3 regions of the Desulfovibrio sp. ZJ746 genome follow, and region 1 is predicted to be linked to each of the others. Evidence: predicted binding sites of a transcription regulator. Region 1 holds the regulator's gene; each other region holds the start of a gene.
The links. Region 1 encodes sigma-54, which starts transcription at its own class of promoters, with help from an activator protein. Its sites were predicted from a motif close to CTGGCACGGNNNNTGCTT; they were not measured.
Positions count from the first base shown of each region.

Region 1 (6,655 bases):
TGACATTTATTGAAATCGAATACGGGCGCATCGGCGCCGACGAGCACATCACGCCGCGCGAGATCATCCGCGATTTCATCGAGGTGCTGGACATCCTCTACCAGAACCCGAAGACCGACGTGCGGGAACTTTTGGGCAGCGACGCCTTCATCTTTGCCAAGAATGCCGTGGAAGAAGCCCCGACGGCCGAGCAGTTCGCCGAATTTGAGGTGTAGGAGGCCGCACGATGGGAATTTTTGAGCGCTACGCGCCGTTCGTGCAGGACTACATCTACAGGAACCGCTGGGAGAACCTGCGCGCCATCCAGGTGGCTTCCGCCAATGCCATTTTCAATACCGACGACAATGTGCTGCTTTCGGCCTCCACGGCCTCCGGCAAGACGGAAGCCGCGTTCTTCCCCATCATCACGCTGTTTGCCGAAAATCCTCCCACCTCCGTTGGCTGCCTCTATATCGGGCCGCTCAAGGCGCTGATAAACGACCAGTTCATGCGCCTGACGGACTTGTGCGACCAGGCCGGCATCCCGGTGTGGCACTGGCATGGCGATGTGGCCCAGACCCACAAAAGCCGGCTCATGAAGCGGCCTTCGGGCATCCTCCAGATCACCCCGGAATCCCTTGAAGCCCTCCTCCTGCACAAACATGCCGCCATCCCGAAACTATTTGGCGACCTGCGCTTCGTGGTCATCGACGAGATCCACTCCCTGCTGCGGGGCGACCGCGGCGGCCAGACCCTTTGCCTCATCGAAAGGCTGGGGCGTCTCGCCGGCGTCAACCCGCGGCGCATCGGCCTGTCCGCCACCATCGGCGAGCCGGCGCGGACGGGCGAGCTTTTGTCGTCCGGCACGGGAAGGCGCACCATCATCCCAAAAATCGATGCCAAGGGCATGAAATGGCGCCTGAGCATGGAACATTTTTACATGAAGGAGGAAAGTTCCGAGAGCGAAGCCGCCGATATCGACGCCCTGCCTGTGCTGGAGGAAAAGACGGATACCGCCCCGCCCAGCGCGGACCCGGGCCTCGGCTATATATTCGAGCATACCGCCGGGAAAAAGTGCCTCGTGTTTTCCAACTCGCGTGAGGAGTGCGAGGCCGTGACCTCCACCCTGCGCCAGTATTGCGAGCTGAGGAACGAGCCTGACCGCTTCCTCATCCATCATGGCAATCTTTCCTCCTCCTACCGCGAGACCGCCGAGGAGGTGATGAAGGACGACGCCCAGTGCATGACCACCGTCACCACATCCACGCTGGAGCTCGGCATCGACATCGGGCGGCTGGAACGGGCCTTCCAGATCGATGCCCCGTGGACAGTCTCCTCCTTCCTGCAGCGCATGGGGCGCACCGGGCGCCGGGAGCTGCCGCCGGAAATGTGGTTCGTCATGCGCGAGGACGAGCCGGACGCCCGCGCCCTGCTGCCCGCGACCATCCCGTGGAAATTGCTGCAGGGCATCGCCATCGTCCAGCTCTACATGGAAGAGCGCTGGGTTGAGCCCCCCCGGCTCGACAGGCTCCCCTACAGCCTGCTCTACCACCAGACCATGGCGACCTTGGCCTCCACCGGCGAAATGGCGCCCAAGAACCTGGCGGAAAAGGTGCTTTCGCTGAGCTATTTTCACCGCGTGAGCCAGGACGACTACAAAGTGCTGCTCAAGCACCTGCTGAAGCATGAGCACCTGCAAAAAACCGAGCAGGGCGGCCTCATCATCGGCCTCAACGGCGAGAAGATCATCAATTCCTACAAGTTTTACGGGGTATTCAAGGAAAATGAGGAATACACCGTGCGCTGCGAAACGCAGGAGCTGGGCACCATCGTCTCGCCGCCGCCCATCGGCGAAAAGATCGCCATCGCCGGCCATGTGTGGACGGTGCTCGATGTGGACCACAAGCGGCACCTCGTGTATTGCGAGCAGGTGAAGGGCAAGATCCCCGCGTATTTCGGCCTCTGCGCCGGCGACCTGCATACCCGCATCGTGCAGCGCATGCGCGGGGTGCTTCAGGAGGACGGCAGCTATCCCTATTTGATGAAAAACGCGGTGAAAAGGCTCGAAACCGCGCGCATAGCCGCCCGCAACGGCGGCATGGACGTGAACCCCCTCGTGAATCTCGGGGGCAACATGTGGTGCCTCACACCATGGCTCGGCACCTATCCCTTCATCACGCTGGAGCGCATCCTGCGCCTCAAGTGCGCCGAGAGCCTGGGCCTCAGGAACCTGGACACCGCCCGCCCCTTTTATATGCAGTTCAACATGGATGCCGATGAGAATGGCTTTTTTGAAATCCTGAAGGCGGAACTCGCCAAGGACATCGAGCCCATGGAACTCGTCTATCCCAACGAGTTGCCGCTGTTTGACAAATATGACGAATTCCTGCCGCCGGAGCTGGTGTGCAAGGGCTTTGCCCATGGCGTGCTGGATGTGGAAAAAGTGCGAAACACTGTGGCCCGCTGGGGCTGAAAGAGGGCGGCGGCCCCGCAGGGCGCCGACGCGCCCCTGACGGGGCGCCATGACCGGGCGGCTTCTTCACCAGCCGTCACACGGGCTTCAAGTTGTGCTTGAACTTTTTTGCCGGTCAGGCCTTCTCCTCGGCTGCGCCCGGGCTTTCTGGCTTTTCCCGGTTCTTGTTGCGCAGCATGTCGCCCGCCACCACGATGCCCCGCATGCCCGCGTCGCCCGCCTGCCGGGCCAGCTCTTCCAGTGGCGTGTCGCGCGAGGTGCAGACCTTGAGCAACATGGGCATGTTGACGCCCGTCACCACCTCAACCCTGTGGTTGCCGAGCAGCGAGAGCGCGAGATTGGCGGGCGTGCCGCCGAACATGTCGGTGAGGATGATGACCCCGGCGCCCTTGTCCAGCCTTTGCGCGGCGTCCTCAAGGCGGCGTACGGTCTCGGAAACTTCATGTGCCGCATCAACACTGATGGAACTGCAATCGCTGACGGGCCCGAGGATGAACTCCGCCGTGCGCAAAATCGCCGAACCGTAATCCCCGTGTGAAACGATGATGATCCCCACCTGCGGGGAGGAGTCTTGCTCTGGCATATCAAGCCTCGAATGGCGTCGGCCTTTTGCTCTCAGCCGAGTTCAAGATGTCGGTGCTCAAGCGAAACGGGATAGCCCGCCTGGCGCACACCCTGCGCCAGGTGTTCCGCCATGGCGACGGAACGGTGCCGGCCGCCGGTGCAACCAAGCGCGATGGTCACCCGGTAGCGCCCCTCGCCCTCCATGAGCGGCAGGAGAAAGAGCAGCAGGTCCAGCAGCTTGGCCCCGTACTCCCTTGCCTCCGGCGAGGAGAAAACATAGTCGGCCACCGGCTTGTCCTTGCCGCTCAGGGGGCGCAGGTCTTCCACAAAATAGGGATTGGGCAGGAAGCGGAGGTCGAAGACCATGTCCGCTTCATGCGGGATGCCGTACTTGAAGCCGAAAGACATGATGTTGACGCGCAGGGAGCGCCCCGAGCCGGACTCGCTGCTCCAGCGCTTCTGGATGGCGCGCCTGAGGTCGTGGATGGAAAAGCGCGAGGTGTCGAGAACGAGGTCCGCCATGCCGCGCAGAGGCTCCAGGCGCTCGCGTTCCGCACGGAGCGCCGCCTCGAGCCCCATGCCCTCGCGTTCCAGCGGATGCGGCCGGCGCGTGGCTGCATAGCGGCGCATGAGCGTCTTGTCGTCCGCCTCGAGAAAAAGCAACTGCGGGCGGATGCCCATGCGCGCGAGCTCGCTAAGCGCGGCATGGAGTTCTTCGGGAAAATTGCCCTGGCGGATGTCCATGCCGAGGGCGATCCCCTTGAAATGCCGCATGGAGTCGCGTTGCATCATGGCCGCCATTTCCGGAGCCAGGCTGGCAGGGAGGCCGTCCACGGCAAGGTACCGCAGGTCTTCAAAAACGCGCAGGGCGGTGCTTTTACCGGCGCCGGAAAGGCCCGTCACGATGCTGACCCGGGGGCTCTCCCCGCAGGGTACGGAGGGGCCCGGTGCGGGCGCCGAGGCCGTGGCCTTGGCCGCGTCTTCAGGAACGGAACGGGGCATGGCAGTCCTCCCCGTTATGCCGGCCCGCGGGCGAACTGCGGGCCGGCGGGCACCATGGCTAGAGGATGGGGTCGATCAGCGCGTAACCGCTCGTCCGGCGGCGGTAGATGACGTTGACCCGCCCGTTTTCCGCATTGAGGAACACCAAAAACTCGCTGCCGATGGAGTCGAGCTGCATGAGGGCCTCGTCCAGATGCAGCGGCTTGGGCGCGAAGCGGTCGGTGCCGACCACGGCCGCGTCGTCCGCCGCCTCGGCCACGTCCGTGGCCTCGCTGTCGAGGTTGTAGGTGAACACGTCGATCTCGGCGTTGCGGGCCTTGCGGCGCTGCTCCTTGACGCGCGAGACCTTGCGCTTGATCTGCGATTCGACCTTGTCCGTCACGAGGTCGATGGCGGCATACATGTCCGGCGCCTGCTCCGTGGCGTTGATATGCAGACCCTCGCCGCTGACGTTCACTTCGCAACGGTGCCGGAACTTGTCCACCGTGAGGATGACATTTACCTCCAGCCCGGCAGCCTTGCCGAAAAAGCGGCCAAGTTTTTCCATGCGGCGGCGCGCATATTTCTTGAGGTGATCGGACGCCTCGAAATTCTTGAAGGCGAAAGTGATATTCATGGTTCCTCCTTGGGGTGCTCCTGATGGCAGGCCCGGACGCAACGCCCGATTTTCAGAAATGCTCCTTGCGCCGCGAGGACGAGGGGATGTCCAGCGCGGTGCGGTACTTGGCCACTGTGCGGCGGGCGATATTCACCTTCAGGCGTTCCTTGAGCATTTCGCCGATGCGCTCGTCGCTGAGGGGATTCTTGGGATCCTCTTCAGCGATGAACTTCTTGATAAGCGCCTTGACGCTCTCGGAGCCCACCTGGGTGCCGTTGTCCAGCGCGAGGCCACTATTAAAGAAAAACTTTAACTCGAAGATGCCGTGCGGCGTGGCCACGTACTTGTTGGTGGTGATGCGGCTCACCGTGGATTCGTGCATGCCGATGTCGTCGGCGATGTCCTTGAGGATGAGCGGCGCGAGCTTGGTGACGCCGTCTTCAAAGAAAGGCCGCTGGTGGCGGACGATGCTCTCCATGACCTTGTACAGGGTGCGCTGCCGCTGGTAGAGGCTCTTGATGAGCCAGGACGCGGAGCGGACTTTTTCGGCGCAATATTCCTTTTCCTTTTCCGAGGCGCCCTCCATGTCCATCTGCGCGAGCGATGAGAGCTGGAGCTGCGGCAGCCCGTCCTCGTTGAGCAGGATGACGAAGTCGTCACCCATCTTGTAGACGAACACATCCGGGCTCACATAGGTGGGCTCGCCCCCGCCGAAACCGGCGCCGGGGAGTGGGTCGAGGCTCTGGATGATGTCCAGGTATTCGCGCAGTTCCTCCATGTCGAGGTGAAATTTCTTCAAGAGCGGCTTGTAGCGCTTGGCCTCCAGGTCTTCCAGGTGCGATTCCACGAGCTCGCGGAGGATGGGGTCGCGGTCATAGCCGAGATTTTTCAGCTGGATGAGCAGGCACTCGCTGGCGTCCCGCGCGGCCACGCCCACGGGGTCGAACTGCTGGATGCGCTCAACCACCGGGCGCACGGCAGCCGGGTCGCAGTGCGCGAGCTCCGCAATCTCCTCATCGGTGGCCGCCAGATAGCCGGAGGAGGACAGGTTGCCGATGATGACTTCGCCGATGGCCTTCTGATCGTCCGTGAGTGGGGAAAGCCTCAACTGCCACAGCAGGTGCCCCTCAAGTGTGGGCTTGGCGGCATAACGGGCCTCGAGGGGCGAAATCTCCTCCGCGGACTCGAATTCGCGGGACTGTGAATCGCGCGGCGTGCTGGCGAACTCGCCCATGTAATCTTCCCAGGAGGCGTCCTTGGCGAGCTCCCGGTCATAGGCGTCTTCCTCAATGCCCTCGCGCTGCTCCGCCGGCGCCTGGTCGCTTGCGTCATCACCCGAAAATTCTTCAAGAAAAGGATTTTCCAGCATCTCCTGCTGGACGGTCTCGAGAAGCTCCACGCGCGAAAGCTGGAGCAGCTTGATGGCCTGCTGCAACTGGGGTGTCATCACCAGTTGCTGCGCAAGCTTCATTTGTTGGCGCAGTTCCAGGGCCATTGCGAGTTATGTCCGTCGTTGCCGTGAGTTGCACGTGGCGCAACTGTGGCCAAAGCCGCAGCCACGCGTGGTTTTGGTGCCGCGTTTCAATAACTGTGCCACACTTAAAAAAAGAACGCAACCGGCAGGGCGCCAGCGCGTGGGAGAAGCGTGCTGATCCGGGGCCTCATATTCGCGTCCAGCCAGTGCAGATTGCCCCTGCCGCAGAACCTGCGTTGACCTGTGTGGAGAAAATGCTTGCCAAGCTGGACGAAACCCTCTATAACTCCATTCCGAGCCGAAGTGGTGGAATTGGTAGACACGCTAGGTTCAGGGTCTAGTTCCCGTTCGGGAGTGGGAGTTCGAGTCTCCCCTTCGGCACCACCAGAGAGTCCAAAAAAGTCCCGCAAGGTCTAAAAAGCCTTGCGGGACTTAGCTTTTTGGGCAATGGGTTGTCCAACAGGGTGTGGTGAAAACCAGGGACAAATCGCAAAAAAGACGGTATTAGGAACGGTACGAGCCGAAAAGGAGGAAAGGCGTCCAGAAAAATACCGTCAGCCCCAAA
Region 1 is NZ_JAAKEK010000001.1:572,982-579,636, forward strand. Features, by position in the region: gene G7Y54_RS02590 (ATP-binding protein) at 1-215, shown strand, start outside; gene G7Y54_RS02595 (DEAD/DEAH box helicase) at 227-2,452, shown strand; gene G7Y54_RS02600 (PTS sugar transporter subunit IIA) at 2,568-3,035, opposite strand; gene rapZ (RNase adapter RapZ) at 3,068-4,018, opposite strand; gene raiA (ribosome-associated translation inhibitor RaiA) at 4,077-4,634, opposite strand; gene rpoN (RNA polymerase factor sigma-54) at 4,687-6,111, opposite strand; tRNA gene G7Y54_RS02620 (tRNA-Leu) at 6,388-6,474, shown strand.

Region 2 (6,655 bases), 190 kb from region 1:
GAGGGTGGCGGGCCCGGTGGTGATGACGATGGGCACGTCGAGCTCGCAGCACTTGGCGTAAATGGGATAGTATTTGGCATGGTTGGCCGGGATGCGCGCGAGATAGGGGTCAATGGCGGCGCCCCGCATGCCGTGGGCGACGACCATGTCGGTGAGGGTGGCGAGCGCGTCCATGCCCTTGTGCGGGTCAAGGCCGGCAAAGCCGATGAAAAGGTCGGGATAGGCGGCCATGAGCTCGAGGATACCGGGATTGCTGGACTTGAGGCCATAGGTGGTCTCGGCGTCGCGGCCGGTCACCACGCCCTTGACCACGCCACACCGGCGCATGTCGGCCACGATCTTCCCGATGGGCTCGGGCTTGGCGCGGTCGGCGAACTTGAAGAGCTCGAACATGGGGCTGAACACCCCGTTCTTGGCGAGCATGCCCTGCACGGCCTCGGGCGTGCTGGGACGGAAGCGGAAATCGATGATCTTCATGGCAATTCCCTGTCTGGGGCACGCGCCGCGGCCGGCAGGGGGCCGGATGGGACGAGCGCGGAGCCCGGAGTGTTTGTTCTTCCCCAAGCAGGATTCATGCCTGTTGTGAAAACGCGGACAATTCCTAAGTAGGTCATGGGTGGCAATCCTCGTTCACCACGGGATGCCCGCGCCCCGCGCGGACTTGGGGCCGCGCCTGTCCCACGCTTGCTCTCGCGCGCCAGATGCCCATGGCAGCAAAACACCCACCGGCGGCGCAGGTCAACCACAGGGCCGCATATTCTTGTAATCAATTGAAATGAATTGATTAAAATGAGGAATACCCGCGACCTGGAGTGGTTTTTTTGCACAAGGGAAGTTTTTTATTTTTCTTTGTGATTCAGGGATGTTAGTTAACAAAATTGGCTGAATGATGCAAAAAAGCACAAGCAGGCACCCCGAGTGTGGAAGAATGCAACATCCTTCCCCCGCGGCGCGTCACGTTTTAACGCCCAAAAACGAAAAAGCGCCCGGGGGGGCCACGGGCGCGAGGGGTGGGGAAGGGAAAAAGGCTTTTTACTGCGCGATGTCGCGCAGGCGGCGCATGATGTCCTCCACGAGGTTCGCGCCTTCCATCTCGTAGATGCGGCCGAGATAGCCGTACTTGGGCTGCCCCATGCGGTGATAGGTCAAAAGCTCGTATTCCACATTGGGGCGCCTGGGCACGAATTCCCGGATGGCCTGGATCTCGGCCTCATTGTCGTTGAAGCCCGGGATCACCGGGGTGCGCGCCCGGATGGGCAAGAGGGGGAAGTCCTCGCAGACGCGGCGGAAATTGTCGAGGATGCGGGCGTTGTCCACGCCGGTGAACTTCTTGTGCAGCGCGGGGTCAAAGCACTTGATGTCGAAGATCAGGGCATCCAGCGAGGCGCAGGCCTCGGCGAGGCGTTCATACGGGTAATAGCCGCAGGTCTCGATGGCCGTCTTGATGCGGCGCCGCCTGGCCTCGCGCAGCAGGGCCAGGGCGAAGTCGGGCTGGGCCAGGGCCTCGCCGCCGGAGAGGGTGAGGCCGCCGCCCGAGCGGTTGTAGAAAACGCCGTCCTCCTCCACCTTGTTGAGCACGGCGTCCACGGTCATGCGCTCGCCGTAGACGCTCTGCGAGCCCGAGGGGCAGGCGTCCGCGCACGCGAAGCACTGTTCGCAGGCGCGCGGGTCAAAGGCGATGAGCCCGTTCTTCAGGGTGAGCGCCCCGCTTGTGCAGGCGTTGACGCAGCGCCCGCACACCTCGGCCGTGAGGCAGCGCATGGGGTTGAAGGCGTGCTCGGGCTCGTGGCGCTGCGATTCCGGGTTGCTGCACCAGCGGCAGCGCAGGGGGCAGCCCTTGAGGAAGACCAGGGTGCGGATGCCCTTGCCGTCATGGACGCTGAATTTCTGGATATTGAAGACGATGCCGGTAGTTTGCGCGTCGCTCATGCCAGGGCTCCACGGATTGAACGCAGGGGCGCCCCGCATCGGCCGCGGGGGCCGGACGCAGGGCGCAAGACCGGGGGGAGGCGCCCCTCCCCCCGGCTGTTGTTCCACTTAGAAGGCGCTGTGCTCGGTGCGGTCGATGATGTCGTTCTGCAGGTCGCGGGAGAGATCGCAGAAGTAGGCGCTGTAGCCGGCGATGCGCACGAGCAGGCTGCGGTAGTTGTCCGGCTCCTTCTGGGCGTTGAGCAGGGTCTGCCGGTTGACGATGTTGAACTGGAGGTGCCACAGCTTGAGGTCGCACCAGGTCCTGATGAGGTTGATGATCTTTTCCGTGCCCTCGTCGCCCTCGACGCACTTGGGCGAGAGCTTGATGTTCAGGAGGCGCGAGGCGCGGTTGGTCATGCCGTAGTTCTTGGAGTGGTAGTTGGAGAGCAGCACGGCGGTGGGGCCGTTCTTGTCCGCGCCGTGCGAGGCCGAGGAGCCGTCGGAAAGGGCGGTCCAGGCGTGGCGGCCGTTGGGCGTGGCCGAAACCACCTTGCCGAAGGGCACATGCGAGGTGATAGGCACATAGCGCACGTCCACATGGACGCCGCGCTCGCGGGTGCTCTTTTCCGCCTCCACCTGGGTGAAGCGGTCCACGTCCTTGGCGATGCTGTCGGCATAGGGGTCGTTGTTGCCGTAGCAGGGGGCGTTGCGCAGCATCTCGCGGATGGGCTCATAGCCCTTGAAGTCGGCCTTGCAGGCGTCGATGACTTCCTTGAGGGTCAGCTTCTTCTCGTCGAACACGAGCTTCTTGATGGCCGCGAGCGAGTCCACCACGGTGCCGTAGCCCAGGAACTCGAAGTAGGAGTAGTCCACGCCACCCGGGATCTTCTCGGTGTGCAGGTCGAGCATGTTCTCCATGCACAGGTCGTGCAGCACGGAGGAGAAGGGCGCCGCGAAGTGCTGGGGCCGCAGGCGGTCCACCACATGCTGTTGCTGGAAGGCCTTGCGCAAGAGGTTGAGGTGCTGGGTCTTGTAGGCGTCGTAGAACTCTTCCCAGGTCTTGAATTCCAGCGGGTCGCCGGTCTCCACGCCGATGAGCTCGTCGCCGTAGTGGAGCATGCGGCCGTTGTAGAGCGTCATTTCGAGCGCCGTGGCGAAGTTCACGTACACGCAGCCCGAGGTGTAGGTGTCGCGGTTGGGCATGCGCGTCTCGGTGCAGCCCGACACGGCGTAGTCCAGCGCCTCGTCCACCGGGCAGCCCTTGACCGTGTTCAGGAAGACCACTTCCTCGTCGTTGATGAGCTTGGGGAAGCCGGAGCCGTCCTTCACGGTCAGCGCCACCTCATAGAGGAAGCGCTCGGGCGAGCGGGAGTGGATGCGCGCGGCGAGGTCGGGATAGTTGAGCGGGAACTCGCGCTTGGATTCGAGGAAGAGATAGGTGAGGTCGTTGGTGGCGTCCTCGCCCTCGCGGGTCTGGCCGCCGATGGTCACGGCCTCCCAGTGGGCATAGCCCTCCTGGAACTCCACGCCCGTGGGGTTGATGTAGAGGTCGATGAACTGGGCCATGTCCACCCACATGCACTCGAGCAGCTCCTTGGCCTGCTCGCGGGTGAGGCGGCCTTCCTCGATGTCCTTCTTGTAGAAGGGATAGAGGTACTGGTCCATGCGGCCGTTGGAGATGATGGCGCTCGCCTTCTGCTCCAGGCGCGAGAACATCTGCACGAACCACTGGCTCTGCACGGCCTCGCGGAAGGTGCGCGCCGGATAGGCGGGCACGCGGTCGCAGACCTCGGCGATCTCGAGCAGTTCCTGCTTGCGCTTGGGGTCGGTCTCGTTGGCGGCCATGTTGCGGGCGAGGTCGGCGTGGCGGCGCGCCCAGATCATGATGGCGTCGCAGACGATGACCATGGCTTCGAGGAAGGGCTTTTTCTCCCACAGGTCGACCGAATTGTTGAGGTCAAGGGTGGCGAGCTTGTCCTTGGCCTCCTGCTGGATGGCGAGCATGCCCTTGGTGATGACCTTCTCGTAGTCCGGCACCCACTGGAGGGCCGAGCGGTAGGAGGAGGTCTCGCTGACCACGAACTTGGACTTCAGGCCGCGCTCGTCATGGTAGGTGACAGTGCGGATGTCGGCGGGCAGCACGCGGTTGAGGTGTTCGTGGTAGGTCTTGCCCTCCCAGTAGGGGGCGATGTCTTCCATGACCGTCTTGATGTCTTCCTTGGAGATCTGGAAGGGGCTCTTGTCGCGGTGCTCAAGGTCGGCGAGCACTTCGCGGTAAAAGTCGCCGTCGATCTCGGGATAGAGGATGCCGTAACGGCCGAGCTTGCCCACGCGGCCGGCGAGCAGCTGGTCGGGCGTGATCCAGACCGTGATCTTCTCGGCCACGTTCTTGAGCGCCTTGGCCCAGCGCAGGGTGAGCAGCTCGCCCTCGGTCTCGCGCATGGACTCGGTGAAATACTTGGCCCGCTCCACATCCACATGCGGGAGGGTGAACTGGTTGCGCTCAAGGATCTTGTAGATGCGCTCGCGGCCCTCACGGTTGACATTCTTGTTGATGACGCGGTCTTCCTGCGGCGACATGCAGCTGCACTGGCTCATAATGGCTTTCTCCTCAGCAGTATCATCTCTGAATACGAACATCTTGGGCGCTTGTGAGAAAACGCCCATGCGCCCCCTCTAAGCATCAGCCATGCCAAGAGGATAAGTTGTTGATTTTTCAGGGAGTATGCAGAAAATTCACCGAAAGCGGGCCGCAAATCCGCAAGGGCCGGATGGCAAAAAAACACAAATTTTTGTGAATATCCTTATATTTCCTTATGTTATTTCATATAGTGCATTTTTACAACAGTTTTTCCGCAACAGTGCGTCAGACAGGGGCGCGCCGCCTCAGGCCGCAAGGCCGCGCGCCAGCAGCATGACGGCCGAAAGCGCGATCATCAGCAAAAGCAGGCGCCGGAAGAGCAGGGCATCGACCTTGCGCACGATGGGCACGCTGGCCACGATGCCGAGAATGCCGAACAGGCCCCCCAAAAGGCCGTCGCGGAGCAGCTCCGGGGTATAAAGCCCCGCGGCCCACTGCGCCTGCAATACGCCAAGCATGGAGATGAAGGCGGCGAGATTGGCGCCGCCGATGGTGCTCTCCTTGCTCCAGTGGCGAAGATAGGCATAGAGCACGAGCGGCGGGCCGCCCATGCCCACGGCGCTCATCATGATACCGGCCATGAAGCCGCAGGGCGCGCTCCACCAGCGGCCGATGGGCGCTTGCGCCACATGGAGGCGCCCGGAAAGGAATTGCCAGAGGAGGAAAAGCACAAGGCTCGCCCCGGCGGCAAGCATGAGCAGCCGCGGGCCCGCGTGGTTGAGAAAGGCGTTGCCGAGGGGCACGCCGGGCAGCCCCGCCAGCCCGAGGCACACTGTTTCCAGCCAGGGCACATCGCGGCGGTAGACGAAACCGAGCCCGAGCAGGATGGCCGCGCCGCTCAGGCAGCCGAGCAGGATAGCCTCCCGCGCGGGCATGACGAGGGTGAGCAGGGGGATGGCGAAGAGATTGCCCCCGAAGGAGGTCAGGCCGGTGAGGAGCCCGCCGAGGAACCAGGTGGTGTTGAGATAGAGAAAGAGCAGGAGGGTCATGGATGCCTCAAGGCGCGCGAAAACGCGGGCGCCCCCCGGACAACCCCTCATGAGGCGGCTGCCGGGCAGGGCCGTTATTTGCGTGATGCCGGGGACGGGTCTCTTCTTCTAATTCGCAGCCTTGAACACGGCGCAGGCGTCCTCGCCACCCAGGCCCTCCGCCTGTGCTTTTTTGAACATGCCGAGGGCGTCTTGGGTGAGGCGCGGCTCGCAGCCCCAGGCCCGGGCCATGGCGCAGCCGAGGCGCAGATCCTTGGCGGCGAGGTCCACGGCGAAGCGCGGGCTGAAATCGGCGGCCGCCATCCACGGGCCGCGCACGTCCATCTGGAAGCTGCGGGCGCCGGTATCCTGCAAAAGGGGCAGCAGGGTCTCCGGCTTCATGCCCGCGGCCTGCCCGATGCGCAGGCTCTCGGCAAGCACGGCCAGGTTCGCCATGCCGATCATGTTGCTCAAAAGTTTCACCGCACAGGCCGCGTCCACGCTCTCCACATCATGAGGCTGCCCGATCTTTTCGAGCAGCGGCCAGAGTGTGCCGACCGCCGCCCTGTTCCCGCCCACGAACAGCGGCTCCTCGCGCTTCATGGCCATTTGCGGCGTTTTCCCCACCGTGGCCTGCACATAGGCCACGCCCTTTGCGGATGCCGACGCGGCGAGGCTGTTTGCCGTGGCCGGGTCGATGGTGCTGAACTCGAGATGGATGCTGCCGGGCCCCATGGCCGCATACAGGCCCTCGCCGTCCGCGCCCAGCACGGCCTCGCGCACATGCCCGGGCAGGGGCAGGCAGGTGCAGAGCACGTCGCAGTGGGCGAGCTCCCGCACGCTCGTCGCCACGCTGGCGCCGTCCGCGGCGAAGGCGGCGGCGCATTCGGGCCGGCGCGTGAAGACGGTGAGCTCTTCGCCCGCCAGCAGGATATTCCGCGCCAGCGGCGCGCCCATATTGCCAAGACCGAGGAATGAGAAGCGCATTTCCCCTCCGAAGGGCCCGCCCGGTGGCGGGGTTGGCCGCCTTCCGCGCCCGCCTGCGCGCACGCTCGCCCAGGCGGAGGCTAGGGCAGCATGGGGGCGCGGAAAGCACGCGGGTTTTGCGCAAACCCGTGTGCACTATCCATGCCAG
Region 2 is NZ_JAAKEK010000001.1:378,493-385,147, forward strand. Features, by position in the region: gene G7Y54_RS01700 (amidohydrolase family protein) at 1-477, opposite strand, end outside; gene G7Y54_RS01705 (glycyl-radical enzyme activating protein) at 1,033-1,929, opposite strand; gene G7Y54_RS01710 (glycyl radical protein) at 2,038-4,509, opposite strand; gene G7Y54_RS01715 (sulfite exporter TauE/SafE family protein) at 4,798-5,541, opposite strand; gene G7Y54_RS01720 (NAD(P)-dependent oxidoreductase) at 5,650-6,507, opposite strand.
Region 2: the regulator sigma-54 is predicted to act here: its motif matches at 4,590-4,607, upstream of G7Y54_RS01710 (glycyl radical protein).

Region 3 (6,655 bases), on a different contig from region 1:
ATGGCGAGGCCCCGGGCATGGCCGACGGCGACGGGCTCTTCTTCTTCAACTTCCGCGCGGACCGCATGCGCGAGATCGTCAGCGCCTTCATCGACAAGGATTTCACCGGCTTTGACCGCGGCCGCGTGCCGAAGCTGGACGGCATCGCCTCCATGACGCCCTATGAGGCGAGGTTCAACATCCCCGTGGCCTTCCCCAAGGAGTCCGTCACCGAGGGCCTCGGGGAGGCGGTCTCCAGGGCGGGCCTGAAGCAGCTGCGCCTCGCCGAGACGGAGAAGTACGCCCACGTCACCTATTTCTTCAACGGCGGCGTGGAGGAGCCCTTCCCCGGGGAGGACCGCATCCTCGTGCCCTCCCCGCGCGACGTGGCCACCTATGACCTCAAGCCGGCCATGAGCGCGCGGGAAATCACGGAAAAGTTTCTCGAAGCCTGGGCGAGCGGCAAGTATGACTTCGTGGTCTGCAACCTCGCCAATGGCGACATGGTGGGCCATACAGGCAACCTCAAGGCCGCGGAGGAGGCCTGCGCCGTGGTGGACGAGTGCGTGGGGAAGATGGTCAAGGCCGTGGAGGACCGCGGCGGCCGCATGCTGATCATCGCGGACCACGGCAACTGCGAGGTCATGCTCACGCCCGACGGGCGCCCGCACACCGCGCATACCACCAATCCCGTGCCCTGCATCCTTATCGAGCCGGGCCGGGAGGTGACGGCGCTCGCCGATGGCAAGCTCGCCGACGTGGGCCCGACCCTGCTCAGGCTCTGGGGCCTCGAGCCGCCCGCCGCCATGACCGGCAAGAGCCTCGTTCCCGAGGGCGCGGCCCGTGGCTGAAAAAAGCGCCCGGCCCCAGGCCCCGGTGCCGCCGGACGGCATGGAGATACTCTTTTTCTACCAGTGCCCGCGCTGCGGCAGGCATGTGCCTGTGGTGGCGCCCACCGAGCCGCGCATGATCACCTGCGAGGGGTGCCGCACGTCCTTTCCCATCATCCCGGTGGACGAGCACGGGCTGCACTATATCCGCATCATGCTGGCCGGGGGCAAGGCCGCGGCCGACCCGGACTTTCTGTAGCGGCCCCCGCCTTCCCCATCCCGCACCCCGCAAGGGCGCCCCGGAGAGAGATCCCGGGGCGCCTTTTTGGCGCGCGGTGAGTTTTTTTCGGATAAAGTGCCGATATCTCATGAAAAAAATTCGGTAAAAATTTTTTTACAAAACAGCTTGCTTTTTGTCCGCACTGCCGGTACAAAAATTTTGCCCTGCATGGGGTGGGGCATGTGTTCAAGTGTTCATTTGGGGAAAAGAGAGGAAGGAATCATGAAAAAGCTTTGCACGCTTCTGCTTGCCGCCGGCCTGGTTTTCGGGGCTGCCACCGGCGCGAGCGCCATCGACTTTCAGGCCAAGGGCCAGTGGCTCATGGGTTTCACCGCGGAAGACACCAACCTGATGCACAAGACCCGCGTGGGTGACAAGAAATCCACCAACATGGAGACCCAGTTCGACGCCGTGCAGCGTGTGCGCCTCCAGTTGGACGCCGTCGCCAGCGAGAGCCTCTCCGGCACGGTCTATTTTGAAATCGGCAACACCAACTGGGGCCGCGCCGACCAGGGCGGCGCCCTCGGCGCTGACCAGAAGATCATCAAGCTGAAGCGCGCCTACATCGACTGGATGGTGCCCGAGACGGACCTCAAGTTCCGCATGGGCATCCAGGGCGTGACCCTGCCCAACGCGGCCGGCGGCTCCGCCATCATGGACACCGACGTGGCCGGCATCACCGCCAACTACAAGGTCAACGACAACGTCTCCATCACGGCCCTCTGGGCGCGCCCGCTCAACGACAACTTCGACGGCAACCGCTGGAACGGCCGCCAGGCCGGGGACACCCGCAAGGGCTATCTCGACAACCTCGACCTCTTCAGCCTCATGGTTCCGCTGACCTTTGACGGCTTCGAGGTCACGCCCTGGGCCATGCTCGGCATGAAGGGCGCCAATTCCATGGAAGGCATCGAGGACTGGCAGGGCCGCAGCAGCGGCGACGGCGAGGTGTTCAACACCTCCGACGGCAACCTGCCCTACAGCCTCTATCCCTATCCGGGCATCAATGACCGCATGAACATCGGCGGCACCAGCAAGGGCTACGGCACCCTGTTCTGGGCCGGCCTGCCCTTCACCATCACGGCCTTTGATCCGCTGAACATCGAGGTCGACCTCAACTACGGCTACTCCGAGCCCATGGGCCGCTACTGGGCCATCAAGCAGGGCGCGGAAAAGCGCTCCAGCACCGAGCGCCAGGGCTGGCTGGCCAAGGCCCTCGTGGAGTACAAGATGGATTGGGGCGTTCCCGGCATCTTCGGCTGGTACGGCTCCGGCGACGACGGCAACCCGAAGAACGGTTCCGAGCGCATGCCCTCCATCGTGCCCATGGGCACCTTCACCTCCTTCATGGGCGACGGCAACCTGGGCTGGGTGTGGAACGACTATGCCCTCGACTATGCCGGCACCTGGGGCATCGGCCTCCAGCTGCGCGACATGACCTTCGTGGAAGACCTCACCCACACCTTCCGCGTGGCCTACTGGGGCGGCACCAACAGCACCGGCATGGTCAAGTACATGAACAACTCCTTCGCGTGGAACGACGGCTGGGGTTCCGGCACGAGCCCGTACCTGACCACCAACGACGGCCTGCTCGAGTTCAACCTCGTCAACAACTACAAGATGTACGAGAACTTCGACATCAACCTCGAGCTCGGCTACATCGCCAACTTCATGGACAACGACACCTGGAAGAAGGCCGGCGAGCGCAACTCCTCCTTCCAGAAGCAGGACGCCTGGAAGGCGCAGCTCGTCTTCGCCTACAGCTTCTAGGCACCGGCGCATCACGGAAAACAAAAACGGGGAGCCGCAAGGCTCCCCATTTTTGTGTGGAGGGGGTTTCGGGGACCCGGGCCCGGGAGGTGAGGAGGAGCACCCCGCAAGGCCGCCATTTCAGTGCCTACCAGCAGCCGCAGCCGCCCTGGGGGGCATAGCCGCCGCCCCAGTTGCCGCCCCAGCCGCCGCGATGATGGCCGCCGCGCCGCCCGTGGTGATAGCCGTAGCCGTAGCCGCCGTTCGGGCCCCAGCAGGGGGCGGGGCCGTAGCCCGGGCCGGCATTGGCGGGGCCGCCGTTGCCGGGGCCAAAACCGTTCCGGGGGCCGGGCGCGGCTTCATAGGCCTCGGCCGGGATGCCTTCCTTGGCGAGCTTGGCGCGCAGGTCCACGCGGGCGGCCATGAGCTTGCCGCGCAGCTCGCCGATCTCGCGCGAAAGGCTTTCGATCTTGTCCTTGTCCGGCTCGGGGCTCGCCAGCTGGGCGTCGAGCTCGGCGCGCTTGGCGCGCAGTTTTTCGCGCGTCTCGCTGGTTGCCGCCACGGTCTCGTCGTGGATCTTTTTCGCCTTGGCCTGTTGCTCCGTGGAAAGGCCCGGGTACGCCTGATAGGCCTGGGCGTCGGGGCGGTAGTCGCGGCCCGCGGCCTGGGCCGCGCCGGCCATGCCCAGAGCCAGGATGGCCGCCAGGGCCAAGGTAGTGAGCTTTTTGTTGAACAGGGTCATGATCATCCTCGCTGTTGAAGTTGGGGCGCAAGGGGCGCCGCATCGCTGTGCCCGGCATACAGCAAGCGGCGTGCCATTTTGTCTAATCAACTGATATCCTGAAAAAAATTCAAATGATACTGCCCTGCGGCTTGCGCGGGGGCGCCCCTTGGCGTAACCTTTTTACCCAAGGGCGGCCTATGGCGAGTAAAAAGGTTACAGAAGCGGGAAAAGCGGATACTTTTGACCCAAGTGGCACCCCGGCCGGTGCTCCCACGGGCGCGGCTCCGCACGTGGCCCGGCCGGCCCAGGGCGCCGATGCCTCCCTGTGGCGGCAGGGCCTGCTGCTCGCCGTGGCGGCCCTGCTCGGGCTCGCGGTTGCGGGCATCGCCATCAGCCGGGCCGTGGAGCGGGAGCGGGCGCAGATGCTCGCGGCCATCCACGGCCGCGCCGATTCCCTTGTCTGGGCGCTGGAGGGCGGCGCGCGCCTTCTCGAGCGCGCAGGACCTGCCACGGGCACCCTGGCGCGCCTTGTGGCCGAGGTGGCCCGCCAGCCCGGCGTGGCCTGGATCGCCATCACCGACGCGGCTGGCCGCATTCTTGCGGACAGCAATCCCGAGCTTGAGGGCGCCGCCCTCTACACCCCCGAGGAAATGCGGCGCCTGGCCCCGGGAAGCGTGACGCGCGGCCGCTTCAGCCCGGATGACCCGAGCCTCTATGAAGCCTGGCGCCTCTTCGCGCCGGCGCGACTGCGCGGCATGCCGCGGCGGCACGGCGGCGCCGGGAGGGATGCCCGCTGCGTCTTTGTGGCCCTCGACGTGTCGGGCATGCGGGACGCCCTGGAGGACTATGCCCTCCAGCTCTGGATCGTGGCCGGCCTCATCCTCGTGGCCGGGCTCGCCGTGGCGGGCCTTGCCCTGCTCTTCCGGCGCTACCGCTCCTCGCGGCGCCTGCTCGCCGACGCGGAGGCCCTGGCCGCGCAGGTGGTGCGCAACTATCCGGCCGGCCTCGTGGTGCTGGACACGGCCGGGCGCCTGCGCCTCAGCAATGCCCGCGCCCGGGCCATGCTCGGGCTGGAGGAGGTGGCACCCAAGGGGGCGGCCGCGCCAGCGAGGGGCACCGCGGGCGCAGCCCTCGGCGGCACCGGCCTCGACTGGCCCGCGCTCATGGCCGAGCTGGAGCGGGGCCCGGGCCTCGTGGAACGCGAGCTCGAGCTGTGGCGCCCGCAGGGCGCGCCGCTCCCCGTGCAGCTCACGGCCGCGCGCCTGCTGGACAGCGGCGGCGAGGTGACGGGCTACCTCTTCGCCCTGCGCGACATGGGCGAGATCCGCAGCCTCCAGCGCCAGCTCCGCCAGCACGAGCGCCTCTCTGCCCTGGGCAATCTGGCCGCCGGCCTCGCGCACGAGATCCGCAATCCGCTGAGCTCCATCCGCGGCTATGCCACCTATCTCACCGAGCGGCTCAAGGACGACCCCCTCGGCCACGCCACGGGCCGCATCCTCATTGAGGAAACGGAACGCCTCGACCGCGTGCTCACCGACCTCCTCAGCCTCGCCCGCCCCCGCGATCTTGCGCCCGCGCCCGCGGACCTCGCCGCCGTGATCGACCGGGTGGTGACGGTGGCCGCGCCGGACGCCGCGGAAAAGGGCCTGCGCCTCACGGCGAGCCTCCCCGAGGGGGGGGCCCAAGCCTGCGTGGACGCCGACCGCCTCATGCAGGCCGTGCTCAACCTTGTCATCAACGCCATCCAGGCCACGCCGGCCGGGGGCGAAGTGGAGGCGGCGCTGGAGCGGGACGAGGCAGGCGGGGAGGGCGCGCCCGGCTGGCGCATCCGCGTGCGCGACACGGGCTCGGGCATGTCCGCGGCCACGGCGGCGCAGATCTTCACGCCCTATTTCACCACCAGGGCCAACGGCACGGGCCTCGGGCTCGCCATCGCCCGGCAGGTGGTGGAGCAGCATGGCGGCGCCATCAGCGCGAGCACCTTGCCCGGGCGCGGCACCACCATGACTATCCGGCTGCCCGCCGGGGCCTGCCCGCCGAAGCCCGGGGGGGTCGCCACATGAAGAAGCTCTCCATCCTTGTGGCCGACGACGACGCGGCCCACCGCCGCATGCTCGTGACCCTGCTGGAAAACTGGGGCTATGCCGTGGAGGCCGCGGCTGACGGCGCAGAGGCCGTGCGCCTCGGCCGCGAGCGCCCCTTCGACCTCGCCCTGCTCGACGTGCGCATGCCGGTCATGGACGGCCTCACGGCCCTCACGGAGCTCCATGAGGCGCGGCCCTCGCTCCCCGTGCTGATGATGACCGCGTATTCGGACGTGCCCGCGGCGGTGGAAGCCATCAAGAGCGGCGCCTGGGACTATCTCGCCAAGCCGCTGGACTTCGAGCGGCTCAAGGTCAGCCTGCGCAATGTCTTCGCCCATGCGGACCTTGTGGAGGAGAACGCGGCCCTCTCCCGCCGGCTCGCCGAGGGGGACGCCCACGGCGGCATCCTCGGGCAGAGCGCGCCCATGCGCGAGCTCTGGGAGATGATCCGCACCATCGCGCCCAGCGAGGCTACGGTGCTCGTGGCCGGTGAGTCCGGCACCGGCAAGGAGCTGGCCGCGCGCGCCGTGCATGACCTGAGCCGCCGGGCGCAGGGCCCTTTCGTGGCCGTCAACTGCGGCGCGCTCACCGAGACCCTGCTGGCATCCGAGCTGTTCGGGCACGAGAAGGGGGCCTTCACCGGCGCGGACCGCCGCCATGAGGGGCTGTTCGTGCGGGCGGCCGGGGGCACGCTCTTCCTGGACGAGATCGGCGAGATGCCGCTTTCCATGCAGGTCAAGCTCCTGCGGGTGCTGCAGGAGCGCGAAGTCCTGAGCGTGGGCGGCACGCGCCCCGAGCCCGTGGACGTGCGCGTCATCGCCGCCACCAACCGCGACCTCGCGCGGGAGACAGCCGAGGGCCGCTTCCGCGAGGACCTGTACTACCGCCTCAACGTGGTGACGCTCACCATGCCGCCCCTGCGCGACCGCGAGGGCGACATCGAGCTTTTGGCCCGGCATTTCGCGGCCCGCTTCGGCCGCGCCAACCACAAGCGCGTCGCCGGCATCAC
Region 3 is NZ_JAAKEK010000004.1:29,362-36,016, forward strand. Features, by position in the region: gene gpmI (2,3-bisphosphoglycerate-independent phosphoglycerate mutase) at 1-830, shown strand, start outside; gene G7Y54_RS07525 (hypothetical protein) at 823-1,068, shown strand; gene G7Y54_RS07530 (outer membrane homotrimeric porin) at 1,312-2,859, shown strand; gene G7Y54_RS07535 (periplasmic heavy metal sensor) at 2,987-3,580, opposite strand; gene G7Y54_RS07540 (ATP-binding protein) at 3,853-5,625, shown strand; gene G7Y54_RS07545 (sigma-54 dependent transcriptional regulator) at 5,622-6,655, shown strand, end outside.
Region 3: the regulator sigma-54 is predicted to act here: its motif matches at 3,640-3,657, upstream of G7Y54_RS07535 (periplasmic heavy metal sensor).